One region of the Tessaracoccus palaemonis genome, then DNA from elsewhere that is predicted to be linked to it. Evidence: predicted binding sites of a transcription regulator. Region 1 holds the regulator's gene; the other holds the start of a gene.
The links. Region 1 encodes LexA, which represses DNA repair genes until DNA is damaged. Its sites were predicted from a motif close to TCGAACANNTGTTCGA; they were not measured.
Positions count from the first base shown of each region.

Region 2: a site for LexA is predicted at 4,047-4,062, ahead of KDB89_RS09595 (DUF6504 family protein). Genes of this name have one in related genera too.

Region 1 is NZ_CP079216.1:1,272,643-1,280,081, reverse strand. Features, by position in the region: gene KDB89_RS05755 (vitamin B12-dependent ribonucleotide reductase) at 1-576, opposite strand, end outside; gene nrdR (transcriptional regulator NrdR) at 631-1,140, opposite strand; gene KDB89_RS05745 (hypothetical protein) at 1,291-1,632, opposite strand; gene lexA (transcriptional repressor LexA) at 1,843-2,607, shown strand; gene KDB89_RS05735 (ATP-dependent DNA helicase) at 2,611-4,623, opposite strand; gene hflX (GTPase HflX) at 4,616-6,019, opposite strand; gene dapF (diaminopimelate epimerase) at 6,060-6,875, opposite strand; gene miaA (tRNA (adenosine(37)-N6)-dimethylallyltransferase MiaA) at 6,881-7,439, opposite strand, start outside.
Region 2 is NZ_CP079216.1:2,111,449-2,118,887, forward strand. Features, by position in the region: gene KDB89_RS09590 (DNA polymerase III subunit alpha) at 1-3,711, opposite strand, end outside; gene KDB89_RS09595 (DUF6504 family protein) at 3,711-4,013, opposite strand; gene KDB89_RS14660 (phytoene desaturase family protein) at 4,173-5,093, shown strand; gene KDB89_RS09605 (cytochrome c biogenesis CcdA family protein) at 5,098-5,676, opposite strand; gene KDB89_RS09610 (DsbA family protein) at 5,676-6,434, opposite strand; gene KDB89_RS09615 (HelD family protein) at 6,613-7,439, shown strand, end outside.

The DNA.
Region 1 (7,439 bases):
CCGCGACAGGTTCAGGCCGGCGCCCGAGCCCCCCTTGAAGATGAAGCCCTCCTCCTTGTACCAGTTGAGGATGGACTCCATCGAGTCGTCGACCGACAGGATGAAGCAGGCGCTGACCTGCTGCGGGGCCGGGGTGCCGACGTTGAACCAGACCGGGGAGTTGAACGAGAAGTACTGGTTGAGCAGCATCCACGTGAGCTCGTGCTCGAAGATCTCGGCATCGGCGTCGGTGCCGAAGTAGCCGTACTCGACGCCGGCCTTGGTGTAGGTCTTGACGACCCGGTCGATCAGCGTCTTCAGCGAGTCCTCCCGCTGCGCCGTGCCGAGCGCGCCGCGGAAGTACTTTGTCGTGACGATCGTGGAGGCGTTGACGCTCCAGAAGGACGGGAACTCCACGCCCTTCTGCTCGAAGACCGTCTCACCGGTCTTCCAGTTCGTCTGCACCACATCGCGGCGCTCCCACTCCACCTCGTCGTAGGGGTGCACCCCCTTTGTGGTGAAGACGCGGGAGATCGCGAGTCCCTTGGACCCGGTGTCGGACTTGCGGCGGTTGGAGCGCGCTGCGGTCGCGGTCATGATGTACCCCTTGGTGTCGAAACTCGTTGATCTGAATGGCTGATTGGCAGGAGCTCAGCTGATGAGCGGTTCCTGCGCGAGCCCGGGAGGCGTGGCCTCGAGCCGCGGCTGGGCCCCGTCCTGGCCGAGTCGGATGGCGTCGATCTCGCGCTGGAAGTCGTCGACCGACTCGTAGTTGCGGTAGACGCTGGCGAACCGGAGGTAGGCGACGGCGTCGAGTTCCTCGAGCGGACCGAGGATGGCCACGCCGATACTCTCGGCTGGGATCTCGGCCTGCCCGGAGGCCCTCAGCGACTCCTCCACCCGCTGCGCGAGCGAGGCGAGCTGCGCCGCCGAGACCGGCCTGCCCTTGCACGCCTTGGACACCCCGCGGATGACCTTGTCCCTGCTGAACGGCTCGACGACGCCCGACCGCTTCACGACCGTGAGCACGATCTGCTCGACCGTGGTGAACTTCCGCCCGCACGCCGGGCATACCCGCCGGCGGCGGATGGCGGAGCCATCCTCCGTCGCACGGGAGTCCGACACCTTGGTGTCGGCGTGCCGGCAGAACGGGCAGTGCATGTGCGGTCCAGTCGTCGTAGGTCACGGGCAGGCACACTCGACGAAATAACACAAGTTATGGGGTCAAAGCGCGTCATGGCCACTAGATGTTGTGATCCTACGCCAGGAGGGGCCGGTGGACAACCCGCCGAGCGGGTCGTCACGGCCACGTCAGGGCTGCGTGACGTGCGCCCAGGCGGGGTCTCCGGCCACATACCCGGTGGCCGGATCAGGCTGGGCCATGGCGATGAACGAGGACGCCGAGGCGGCCACGCCGGCGATGGCCAGCGCGCCGACGGCGGCCACCTTGATCTTGAGCCACAGGGTCGACGGGGCGGGCGCCTCGACACGGGGCGCAACACAGGAGGACACGGAGCCGACGCGACCAGGGGCGACGGGGCGCGGCGCGTGGGCGCGGGGCAGGCGGAGGTCGGGCCGGCCGGCCGGGGTGACGACGCGGCGACGGTCGCCGGTGCCGACAACCGTGAACGAGGTGGTGGTCGAAGCGGTCATGGGACCTCTCCCTTCGTGAAGCCTAGAACGTCTGTTCGAATCAAACTATAACCCGCCGGAGGCCACATTGGAACAGCTGTTCGAAGTTTCTTCTCCGGCGTGTCGCTGCTGCGACACGGATCACTCAAACAGGGGCCACCGACAGTTTCTGATCCGACGACACGGCGCGTCTTATCGAACACCTGTTCCGAGCGGGGCTAACATCTGTACATGGCTGACACGAACCCCCGCCGAGGACGCCCGAGTAACGCCCAGCTGAGGACCCAGCTCGGAGACATCTCCGAGCTTCCCGACGGCCCGGAGAACCGACACGGGCTGACGATGCGCCAGGTCGCGATCCTGCGCGTCATCCGCGAATCCATCGAGGCCGTCGGCTACCCGCCGAGCATCCGCGAGATCGCCAAGCGCGCAGGCATGGCGTCCACCTCGTCCGTCAGCCACCAGCTGAAGGTCCTCGAGGACAAGGGCTTCCTGCGTCGCGACCCCAACCGCCCCCGCGCGATGGTCGTGAAGCTGCCCGACGACGAGACCGGCGTCGAGACGCCCGCCCCGGGGCTGGGAGCAGCCCTGACGCCGGAGCAGTCCTACGACTCGACGGCCCCGTCGGTCCCCACACCGCTGGTCGGCCGCATCGCCGCCGGCGGGCCGATCCTCGCCGAGCAGGAGATCGAGGACGTCTTCGCGCTGCCGAAGCAGCTGGTCGGAGAGGGCACGGTCTTCATGCTCGAGGTCCGGGGCGACTCGATGATCGACGCCGCCATCTGCGACGGGGACTGGGTCGTGGTCCGGCAGCAGAGCGACGCCGTCAACGGAGACATCGTCGCCGCGCTCCTCGACGACGAGGCCACCGTCAAGACGTTCCAGCGCAAAGACGGGCACGTGTGGCTGCTGCCGCACAACCCCGACTACTCCCCCATCGACGGCACGCACGCCAGCATCATGGGCAAGGTCGTCGCCGTCATGCGCCGACTCTGAGCGCTACTCCTCGCCGCGGAGCCTGCGCAACGCCTGGACGGCGACGTCGCCGTCGGTGGTCAGCCAGAAGTCGGGCAGGGACGACTTCAGGAACGACCCGTAGCGCTTGGTGACCAGCCGCGGATCCAGCACCGCGACGACGCCTCGGTCCGTCGAGCGTCGGATCAGGCGCCCGGTGCCCTGCGCGAACAGCAGGGCGGCGTGCGTCGCGGCGACCGACATGAAGCCGTTGCCGCCCGCGTCGTCGACCGCCCTCTTCCTGGCCTGCATGAGCGGGTCGTCGGGGCGTGGGAACGGGATCTTGTCGATGATGACGAGCTGGCACGTCTCCCCCGGCACGTCAACCCCCTGCCACAGCGACATGGTGCCGAACAGGCTCGTGTCCTGCTCCGCCGCGAAGCGCGCGGTCAGCTCCGAGAGCTGCGCGTCGCCCTGGCACAGGATCGTCAGGTCCGGCAGCTCACGGCGGCACCACTCGGCAGCCTGCTCGGCCGCGCGCCGCGACGCGAACAGCCCGAGCGTGCGCCCGCCGGCGGCCCACATGAGCTGGGCGATCTCCCTGAGCGTCTCCTCCCGCAGCCCGTCGCGGCCGGGCTCGGGGCCCTTCCTCGCCACGTACAGGATGCCCTGGCGCCGGTAGTCGAACGGCGAGCCGACGTCCAGCCCGCGCCAGGCGAGCGGGTCGGGTGCCTCGGCCCCGGCCGCCACGCGGTCCGCGGCCCTCAGTCCGACGCTTGCGGCAGCAGGCTCGAAGGACCCGCCGAGCGACAGGGTGGCGGACGTCAGCACCGTCGGCGTCTCGGCGAACACCTGCTCACGCAGCAGCCCGGCGACGTTCAGCGGCGCGACATACGCGGCGGCCCCGACGATCTCGGAGTGGGAGACCCACACGACGTCCACGTCGGCCAGCTTGGCGATGCGTTCGGCGACGTCGAAGACCTCCTGCGCTGCGGAGGCGGCCTGCTGCCGGTCGGGGTCGGGGGCACTCTTGTCGCCGTCGCCCTTCCCGAGCGCGCTGACAACCCTGCGTGCGACGTCGCGCAGCGCCTCGGCGGCGCGCACGAGCGGCGCGGACGTGGCCGTCACCCGGCCGGCCTCAGACTCGTCGAGGGCCTCGCGGATGTCGTCGGCCTGCGTCAGGAAGTCCGCACCGAGATCGTCGTCGAGCCAGGCCAGGCAGCGGCGCGCCGTCCGCTCGACCAGTCCGGGCGTCAGTTCGTCGGTCGCGGCGGTGGTGATGCGGCTGACGAGCTCGTGCGCCTCGTCGACGATCAGCGCGGCGTGCTCGGGCAGCACGGTGCCGCCGTGCATGGCGTTGATGGCGAGCAGCGCGTGGTTGGTGATGACGAGGCTGGCGTCACGGGCCTGCTCGCGGGACCGCTCGACGAAGCACTCGTTGCCGAACGGGCAGCTGGCCACGCCGAGGCATTCTCGCGTGGGGATGGACACCTGCGCCCAGCCCCGTGCCGTGTGCGACGGCGCGTCGTCGCGGTCGGCGAGCCCCTCGCGCTGGGCCTCCTCCTCGACCCACTCGCGCAGGGCGAGCACCTCGGCGCCGAACCGTCCGACGTCGTCGCCCCGGCCGGAGGCGGCGGCCTCGACCAGGGACTCGGCTCCGAGCAGCGAGTCCTGCTCGAGCGGGCCGCCCCCGCGCACCTTGTAGAGGCACGCGTAGTTGGTGCGGCCCTTGAGGATGGCGGCCTTCGGCCTCTTCCCCGTGACGGCCTGCGCGGCGTCGAGCGCCGTGGGGATGTCCTTGGTGGCCAGCTGGGCCTGCAGGGCGAGGGTCGCGGTGGCGACGACGACGCGGTCCCGGTCGCCCGAGTCGATGATCCGGGCGAGTGCGGGGGCGAGGTAGCCCAGCGACTTGCCCGTGCCCGTGCCTGCCTGCACGAGGAGGTGGGTGCCGTCGACGATGGCCTCGGCCACCGCGTCGGCCATCAGCTGCTGCCCGGGGCGCGCCTGGCCCCCGATGGTGCCGACGGCGGCCGCGAGGATCGCGCCGGGGTCAGTCACGTCGGTAGGGGGCGAGCTCGTCGGCGAGGTCGGGGCGGACGCGGGCGTGGATCTGGGTGCCCTCGCCGGTGTGCTCCAGGGAGACGATCCGCGCGGTCCTGTGGATGCGGTCCACCAGGTCGCCGCGGTCATAGGGCAGCAGCACGCGCAGCTCGACCTCCGGGCGGGGCAGCCGTTCGTCGATCTCCGCCGACAGCGCGTCGATGCCCTCGCCCGTCTGCGCCGAGACGATCAGCGCGCCCGGGAAGGAGCCGCGCAATGCGAGCAGCGTCCCCTCGTCGGCCAGGTCCGCCTTGTTGAGCACGAGCAGCTCGGGGACGCTGGAGGCGCCGATCTCCGTCAGGACGGTCCGGACGGCCGCGATCTGGCCGGCCGGGTCGGGGTCGGAGGCGTCGACCACGTGCACCAGCAGGTCGGCCATGGCCGACTCCTCCAGCGTCGAGCGGAAGGCCTCGACCAGGTCGTGTGGCAGGTGGCGGACGAAGCCGACGGTGTCGGTGAGCGTGTAGATGCGGCCGTCGGCCGTCTCCGTGCGCCGCGTCGTGGGGTCCAGGGTCGCGAACAGCGCGTTCTCGACCAGCACCCCGGCACCCGTGAGCCGGTTCAGCAGCGACGACTTGCCCGCGTTGGTGTACCCGACGATCGCGACGGACGGCACCTGGTTGCGGTGGCGCTCGGCGCGCTTGCCCTCGCGCGTGGCGTCCATGGCGCGCAGGCGCCGCCGCAGGATGGCGATGCGCGATCCGATGCGCCTGCGGTCCGTCTCGATCTTCGTCTCACCGGGTCCGCGGCCGCCGATGCCGGCGCCGCCGGCGGCACGGCCGCCGGCCTGCCGGGACAGGTTGCCGCCCCAGCCGCGGAGCCGCTGCTTGAGGTACTGCAGCTGCGCCAGTTCCACCTGGGCCTTGCCCTCGGCGCTCTTGGCGTGCTGGGCGAAGATGTCGAGGATCAGGGCGGTGCGGTCGACCACCTTGACCTTGATCCGGTCCTCCAGGTTCCTCAGCTGGGCAGGCTCGAGCTCGCCGTCGCAGATCACCGTGTCGGCGCCGGTCGCGTGCACCACCTCGGCGACCTCCTCGACCTTGCCGCGGCCGACATAGGTGGCGGGGTCCGGGTGGCTGCGGCGCTGGACGAGGGCATCGAGCACCTCGGAGCCCGCGGTCTCGGCGAGCAGCTTCAGCTCGGCCATCGCGTTGTCGGCATCCTCCTGCGTCCCGCTGGTCCACACGCTGACGAGCACGACACGCTCGAGGCGCAGCTGGCGGTACTCGACCTCGGTGACGTCCTCGAGCTCGGTCCGCAGGCCGTCCACGCGCTTCAGCGAGTGACGGGCCTCGAGATCGAGCTGTTCTTCTTCAACGTCTGTGTCGACGTGTACATCGGGGTCATGAGTCATGATCCGCCCATTCTCCCAGGCAGCACCGACGAGTCAAAGCTCAGAGCCAGAGTTCTCCGCGGCCGATGATCACGGCGGGCCCGGTGAGGGTGGCCTCGTCGCCGTCGAATGTGACCTCGAGGTCTCCCCCGGGCACGTGCACCTGGACCGGTCCCTCGTGTCCGCTTGCGGCCCGGTAGGCGGCGGCGGACGCCACGACCCCGGTGCCGCAGCTCCGGGTCTCGCCGACGCCGCGCTCGTACACGCGCATGCCGAGCCGGCCCGGCCCGTCGACGTGCACGAATTCGACGTTGACGCCGTCGGGAAAGGCGGAGGCCGGCTCCCAGGCGGGTGCCTCGTGGAGGGGCAGGTCGTCGAGGACCCCGTCGTCGACGAAGGCGACGGCGTGCGGGTTGCCGACGCTGACCTTCCTGGCATTCCAGGTGCGACCGTCCGCGGTGACCTGGACGGGCTCGTCGAGGAGCGTCACGCGCCCGACGCCGACGCTGATGAGGCCCTGGTGGCCGATCTCGACATGCTTGACCCCGGCCCGGGTCGCGACGTCGAAGGATCCGCTTGTCACCAGTTGCTCGTTGATGAGGTGCCGCGCGAAGACCCGCAGCCCGTTGCCGCACATTTCCGCGATGGAGCCGTCGGCGTTGTAGTAGTCCATGAACCACAGCTGAGGGTCGCCGTCCCAGCAGCCGATCTGGCCGGCGCGGATGACGCGAAGCACGCCGTCGGCCCCGACACCGGCGCGTCGATCACACAGGTGGGCGATGAGCTCCGGTTGCATGTCGTGCAGGCCGTAGGAGTCGTCGAGGATGATGAAGTCGTTCTCGGTGCCGTGTCCCTTGTGGAAGCTGTATCTGCGCATGTCAGTCACCTCGTCTCGGCTTCCGAGTCTACGACGGCGGCCACCACCTCGACGTTGCCGGGGTCGCCGGCGTCCAGCCACTGGATGCGGGGATCCCGGCGGTACCAGCCCAGCTGTTTGCGGAAGAAGCGCCGGGTGAGCGCCTGGATCCGCACGATCGCCTCCTCGCGCGTCAGCTGCCCGTCGAGCAGGTCGACGACCAGGCGGTAGCCGATGGCGCGCACGGCGGTCGTGCCGTCGCGCAGGCCTCGATCCAGCAGGCCTCGCACCTCGTCGACGAGGCCGTCGGCGAACATCTGCTCGACGCGCGCCTCGATCCTGCGGTCCAGCTCGGCCCGTTCGAGGGCCAGGCCGAAGATATGCACGTCGTCCAACTCGTAGGTCCAGTCGGGAACGGTGGGTCGGTGGCCACCGGTCAACTCGAGCACCTCCAGCGCCCGCACGGTTCGGCGCCCGTTGCCGGGCTCGATCTGGGCGGCGGAGTCCGGCGCCACCTCGGCGAGGCGCGCGTGCAGCGCCGGGGCACCGACGCGGTCCAACTCATCCTCGAGGCGGGCGCGCACC
Region 2 (7,439 bases), 840 kb from region 1:
CCACAGCTTGCGCGGCGCCTCGGCCGCTCCGGTGCCGGACGGCTTGACGTCGGCGTACGGCGACTGGGTGAAGCCGCTGGCGTGTACGAGCACCCGACGGCGCCCCATGCCGCCCGCGCGGGTGGCATGCAGCGGGTCCGGCGGCGGCTCGAAGCCCTCGGGGGCCGGGTCGTCGGCCGCGGCGCCCTGCTCCGCGGCCGACGCCGGGGCCCGATCGTCCTGCTCCCAGGTGCCGACGAGCGAATACCCCTGTGGCACCTCGGCGAGGATGTCGTGCACTGCGGCGAGCGCCCCGGCCTCCCCGACGCCGGAGTCCAGCGCGTCGCGCCAGGCCCGGTCGAGGGCGCCGAGGTCCCAGGCCCCCGTGGCCCGGATCGAGACCCCACGCGCCCCGGTGCGGCGGACCAGCCCCCGTACGAGCAGCAGCCAGGTGTCGAACACCGTGGCCGCGTACGGCCCCTGCACGTCCTCGAAGAAGGTGGTGTCGACCGGGCCCGTCGAGTCGTCGAGCGTGAGGAAGATCACGCGACGACCGGAGCGGACGGGAGGGGTCTGGGTCGCGACCTTCACGCCGGCGACCAGTACCTCGGAACGGTTGCGCTGGTCGAGCAGCGTCCGCGAGCTGACCGCGCCGAGCGCCCTGAGCAGCGGCAGGTAGCGCTCCATGATGTGCGCGGACGCGTCGAGCCCGAGGATCTCCAGCTCGGCCCTCAGCCGCTCCTCGTCGTCCATCTCGGGCAGCCCGGTGGCGACGACGTCCGCGGTGGGGTCGGCGCCGCCGTCGCCGAAGTCGAGGACGCCCTGCACCGACTGCGCCACCCGGTCGGCGGCCCTCCGCTGCGCGCGGGCCTGCTCGGCCGGGTCGTCGCCGGGCGCCGGCAGGGCGCGGCGGCCGCGCGCGCGGCCGAGCGCCCGCTCGTCGGCCCGACGGGCGCGCTGCAGGTCGGCCAGCGCGAGCAGCAGGTCGCGGCGCGTGATCCGCCCGCGACGGGCCACGTCCGCGCGGCGCCCGATGCCGTAGAGGGAGTCGAAGGCCCCGGCCAGGATGAGGTTCTCGACGACGGGGGCCGCGGCTCCCGCACGGGCCCAGAAGTCGCTGAGCGACACGAAGGGCTGCCCGGCGACGATCCTCTCGATCTCGTCGGCGGCGATGCCCTTCACGTCGGCCAGCGCCAGCCTGATCCCCCACTCCTCGTCCCCGGCTGCCCGTTCGGCGCGGTACTGCCCGACGCTGCGGTTGATGTCCAGGCCCAGCACCGCGAGGTCGAGGCGCCGCGCCTCCTCGAGCAGGAGACGCTTGGGGTACATGCCCGGGTCGTGCGTCAGGACGCCGGCGAGGAAGTGCGCCGGGTAGTGCCGCTTCAGCCAGGCGGACTGATACGTGGGCAGCGCGAACGCGGCCGCGTGGGCCTTGCAGAACCCGAAGGACGCGAACGCGGAGAGGATGAACCAGATCTGGTCGATGGTCTCCTCGGCGTAGCCGCCCTCGCGGGCCAGCGGATAGAGCCACTGCCTCACCCGCTCCTGCCCCTCGGGGTCGCCCAGCGCGCGGCGCACCTCGTCGCCCTGGGCGAGCGAGCAGCCGGTGACGATGGAGATGATCTGGATCAGCTGCTCGTGGAAGACCACCACGCCGCAGGTCTGCTCGAGCACGGGGATGAGGCTGGGGTGGAGGTAGTCCGGCTCGACCCAGCCCTGCCTGGCGTCCAGGAAGGGGGTGACCATGTCGGACTTGACGGGGCCGGGGCGGAACAGGGAGATGTCGACGATGATGTCGTTGAAGTTCTCCGGGCCGAACTTGCCGACCAGCTCCCGCTGCCCGGGGGACTCGATCTGGAAGCAGCCGAGCGTGGCGCGGTGGGCGATCATGTCGTACACCGCCGGGTCATCGAAGGGCGCGAGGTCGTCGATGTCGGGCCGGGCGAGGCCCGTGCGCGTGATCTCGGTCAGCGCGTGCGCCATCGCGGACTGCATCCGGATGCCGAGCACGTCGAGCTTGAGCAGGCCGATGTCCTCGACGTCGTCCTTGTCGAACTGGCTCATCGGGTAGCCGCCATAGCTGGCCTCGAGAGGGGTCCGCTGCCCGAGCGAGGAGTCGCTGAGGATGATGCCGCACGGATGCAGGGCGATGTGGCGTGGCAGCGAGTCGAGGGACTCCACCAGCGAGAACAGGACGTCGAGGCGTTCCTGCCCCAGGCCCGCGGCGCGCAGCTCCGGCAGGTCCCGCAACGCGGCGCGGGCGTCGCGGGCACGGATGTGCGGGAAGGCCTTCGCCATGGCGTCGATCTCCACGGGGGCGAGGCTGAGCGCGGCGCCGACGTCCCGGACCGCGTGCCGCACCCGGTAGGTCTCGATCATCGCGACGCACGCCACCCGCCTGCCACCGAAGTGCCGCAGGATCTCGTCGTAGATCTCGGTGCGGCGGGCGGACTCGACGTCGAGGTCGATGTCGGGCAGCGCCTGCCGCAGTGGCGAGAGGAACCGTTCGAGGAGCAGCCCGTAGGCGAGCGGGTCGACGCCGGAGACGCCCAGCGCGTAGTTGACGAGGCTGCCGGCGCCAGACCCGCGGGCGGCGCACCGGATGCCCAGCCCGCGGATGAGGCCGACGACGTCCGCGACGGTCAGGAAGTAGGACTCGTAGCCGAGGTGCCCGATGACGGCGAGTTCGTCGTCGAGGCGGTCGAGCACGTCGCGGCCGGGGGCGCCGTAGCGGGAGTTCAGCCCGGCCTCGCAGCGGGCGCGCAGCGCGGCGGGGGCCAGTTCGCCGGTGGTGCCCAGAATCTCGAACTCCGGCAGCCGGATCTCGCCGAGCCCGACGTCGCCGACCGGGTCGAGCGCCGAGCGCTCCGCGAGCTCCACCGTGGCCCGCAGCAGGGACTCCCCGGAGCCGCGACCCGCGAGCCTGGCCGCCTCGTCGGCCGCGACGCGCATGGCCTCGGCGGGCTTGAGCCAGCCCTCGGCGTTGCGGCGGTCGATGTTGCGCACGTCGAGCGGGACGAGCCGACGGGACGCGTCGAGCACGTCGAGGGTGGGTGCCTGGTCCCGGCGCGCCATCCGCACCATGTTGGTGAGGACCGCCCCCGCGCCGGCCCGGTCGGCCAGCGCGACCAGCCCGGCCGCCTGATGAGCCGACGCGCCCCCCCGGCCGCCGGTGTGGTGGTTGGTGGCGGCGAGCACGACCGAGCCGCCCAGTTCGTCGCGCCACCGACGCAGTTCGGCGGCCGCGCCGTCCATCCCGTCGGCGAGCAGCAGCCTGCCCACCTCGGAGTCGGCGCCGAGCAGTACCGTGACGTCGCGGCCTGCGCAGTGCGCGGCCACGGTCTCCAGGGTGACGACGGGCTCGGAGCGCTGCCCCGTCAGCTGCGCCGCGGTGATCAGCTCGCACAGCGTCCCCCACCCGGCCCGTGACGAGGCGAGCACCACGGCGCGGGGCAGCCGCTCGTCGCGGAGCTGCCCGCCGCGGGCCGCCGCCGTCCGCCGCGGCGGGCGCCACCCGGCGGGGCGAACGGCGAGATCGACGCCGACCACCGGCGCGATGCCTTCGCGCAGGCACGCCTTGGCGAACCGGACGGCGCCGTAGAGGCCGCCGCGGTCCGTGAGCCCGAGCGTGCCCATCCCCAACCTGGCCGCCTCGGCGACCAGCTGCGAAGGGTGGGAGGCGCCGTACTGGAACGAGTACCCCGACGCCACCCGCAGGTGTGCGAAGTCCATCAGTCGAACACCGCCTGCAGCACCCAGTCCTCGTCGCCGACGGTGCGGGCGAGCTCGTAGACGCCGCGGTGGCAGCCGTTGCCCGCCTCGACCCGCCAGACCTCCCGCTCCGCCGCCAGTTCCCCGCCGGAGCCGGCGGACTCCTCCCCGCGGGCTGCGCGGACCCGCTCGCTCTCCCACCACGCCGTGGCCCGGCTCCAGCGGGACTCGACCTTCTTGACCAGCAGCAGCCGGTCGCGCCAGATGAACTGCCGCGGCCTCCCGTCGAACAGCACACAGATGGGGTCCTCGTACATGCGCATGGCGGCCTCCTGATCTCCCCTGCCCACATTGATTCGAACAGGTGTTCGGTAGAGGGATCACTATAGATCCCTCCCCCGACAGGACCGCACCAACTCCGTCATTCTCCGCGAAGACCCTTGTCGCGCAGCGTTTCGCAGCCACGGCTATCCTCGGGTGCCATGGTGAGGGTGCGGGGCGCGACGCTGGCGGGGATGGCCGCGTCCGCCCGGCTGGCCCGGCTCGGGCACGAGGTGACCCTGGTGACCGACGGGGCCTCTCCGGCCGCCCTGCGCGACACGCTGCCCGACGTGATCCTCCTGCCCGCGGCCTGGCGGGACCTGTTCAAGAAGAGCGGCGCGCACCTCGTCACCGCCCTCAACGGCGCCGGGCTCGAACTCGTCGAGGCCCCCGCCGAGGTCCACACGCTCGCGGACGGCACCCGCCTGGAGCTGCCCACCGAGCGCGGCGCGCAGTGGCGGGCGCTGAGCGCCCAGTTGGGCGAGGACGAGGCCGCCCGCTGGCGCGACCTCGTCGACGACCTCGACGACGTGCTGGTCGCGTTCCGACGGCACGCGCTCGAGGGGACGCTCCCCGTCACCACCGCGGAGCAGCGCTCGTCGCTGTGGCTCGACAGGTCCCTCGGCGACGTGGCGGGTCGTCTCGGCAGCGGGCTGCGGGACCTGGTGCTGGCCTGCGGACCCGGCCCCGATGCCCCCGCCATCTCGGCCCTGCCGCTCTCGGTGGCGCGGACCTTCGGCCGCTGGCGGCTGATCCCCGGGGGCAACGGAGCCCTGGCGGACCTGCTCATCGCGCGGCTCGCCGAGCGCGGGGTGCGGATCGTCGACGCGGCCGACGGCCCCGTCGACCTCGACTGCACGGGTCACGGCGCCGCCCCGCGGACGGCCGCGGAGTGGCTCGCACGCACCCCCGTCGTCGGGGCCGACGGCAGGCTCCGCGCCTCGGCCGCCTCGCCGGCCGGGCCGGAGCCCTGGGCGCAGCTCGGCAGCGCCGCGCTGGCGGTCCACGAGCTGCACGAGAGGCTGACGGGCGAGGACTCCCGCCCCACCAACGTGGCCTTCCGGATGCCCCGCCCGCGCTAAGGGGTCAGGCCCGCCAGCGCCACAGCGCGACGCCCGAGACGAGCTGCACCCAGCTGGTGGTCACCGGCCCGAGGCGCAGCGGACGTGGCCGCAGCCGCTCGCCGATCCGCCAGCGGTCCCACGCCCACGCGAGCGCCAGCAGCGGCACGACCATCCCCGCGGCGAAACAGGCCAGCAGCGCCGCGCCGTACAGCGCGTTCCCGCTCACGGCGGCGACGGTCAGCACAGCGCCGAGCAGGACCGCGCCGAGCGGACCGCGCGGGTCTCCGCGGCGGGCGACACCCGGGACCGCGAGGGGCACGCCGAGGGCCTGCAGCAGGCCGAAGAGGATCAGGAGAACCCCACCGACCAGCGTCAGCGTGCCGCGGTGCGCGGCCAGCGCCGAGCCGAGCGCCCCGGCGCCCAGCCCCAGCGGGACGAGCGTGAGCAGGGTGCCGACCCAGAACAGGACGGTGCGGCCGACCAGCCGGGACCGGTCCTCTCCGAACGCGTAGGCGAAGAAGGCGGGCAGCAGCAGGGCGGCGCAGGGGCTGAGGATGGCGGCGGCTCCCCCGAGGAAGGCGCCCGCGTAACCGATCAGCATCAGGAGGGCTGCCTGACCTGCTCCTCGATGGTCTGCCGGAAGAAGTCGAGGGTCTGGGCCCCGGTGAAGTAGCTGCCGCCGACCACGAACGACGGGATGGACGTCAGGCCCATGGCCTGCGCCTCCTGCGTGTCGGCCAGCACGGCCTCCTCGAGGGCGGGGTCGGCGAGGTCCGCGGCGAACCTGTCGGCATCGAGACCGAGGTCCGCGGCGATGGAGGTGACGAGCTCCTCGGTGACGTCGGGGTGCCCGTCGTTCGGCAGTGCCGAGAACAGCGCGCTCTGGAACTCGAAGTAGCTGCCCTGCTCGCCGGCGGCGCGGGCTGCGACGGCGGCGTAGACGGAGTCGTCGCCGAACAGCGCCAGGTCGCGGAACTCGATCCGCAGCGTCCCGTCGTCGACGTAGCCCTGCAGCTCGGGGAGGGTCTCCTCGGCGAACACCGAGCAGTAGGGGCAGCGGTAGTCGGCCCACTCGGTCATCACGATGGTCGCGTCGACGCGGCCCCTGGCCAGCGGGTCCCCCTCCTCGCGGCGCGGCAGCTCGGTCAGCAGCCACCGCCGGTACGCCTCCTGCTCGGCGTCGGCCGTGCCGGTCGCCTCGGGGACGGCCCCCTCCGTGGTGGCCGCAGGGGCGGCATCGGCGGTGCCGGTGGCCGCGACCTGGCGCTGCGCGGCGATCGCGAAGACGACGATCAGCACCGCGGCGACGGCGACGACCACCGCCTTGAGGGGACTCATCGCGGCGGGCTTGTCACTCATCGGGTATCACTTCGCTCGGTGTCGGGGAGGTCTGTCGCCCCTCCACTGTGCCCTAGTCGGCCCCGGGAACCCAGGCCGGCCCCGGTCAACCCCCGCCCCCGATCCGGCGGCGCGCGCACGCGCGGCCTGAAGATGGCTAGACTTGACTGTCTTGTCTGAACCCGGGGGATGCCTCACCTTGTCTACTTCACGCGCAGATCTCGCCCGCGAGATCGCAGCGGAACAGGCCCACGTCGACCTGGTCTACGCCAACCTCTCCACCGCAAGTGCCAGCGCCAAGGAGCTCGCCCGGCAGGGCCGCGAGATCTTCATGTCGGACCGCACGAACTTCCTCCGCGAGGAGGACGGCACCGCGCTGTTCGAACGCGACGCCTTCGCCTACCAGGCCGCGAGGCGGATGGCGACGCTGGAGGCCGAGCACGAGGGGCTCGTGTTCGGCCGCATCGACCTGACCGACCTCGAGAAGCGCTACATCGGCCGCATCGGAGTGCGCGACGAGGAGTACGAGCCGCTGGTCATCGACTGGCGCGCGCCCGCCGCGGAGCCGTTCTACCGCGCCACGTCCAACACCCCGATGGACGTCGTCCGCCGCCGCGTGCTGCGCTGCCGCGACGACAAGGTCATCGGGCTGGAGGACGACCTGCTCGACTCGTCGGCCGAGACCGACCTGCCCATCTTCGGCGAGGGCGCGCTGATGGCGGCGCTGAGCCGCGCCCGCGGTCGCACGATGCGCGACATCGTCTCGACGATCCAGGCCGAGCAGGACGAGGCGATCCGCGCCCCCTACCGCGGCGTCACGATCATCTCCGGCGGCCCCGGCACCGGCAAGACGGTCGTTGCGCTGCACCGCGCCGCGTTCCTGCTCTACACGAACCGCGCGCGGCTGGAGAAGGGCGGCGTGCTCGTCGTCGGCCCCTCGGACGTCTTCATCAACTACATCGAGCGGGTCCTGCCCAGCCTCGGCGAGGAGTCGGTGGTACTGAAGGCCATCGGTGGCGTCGGCAG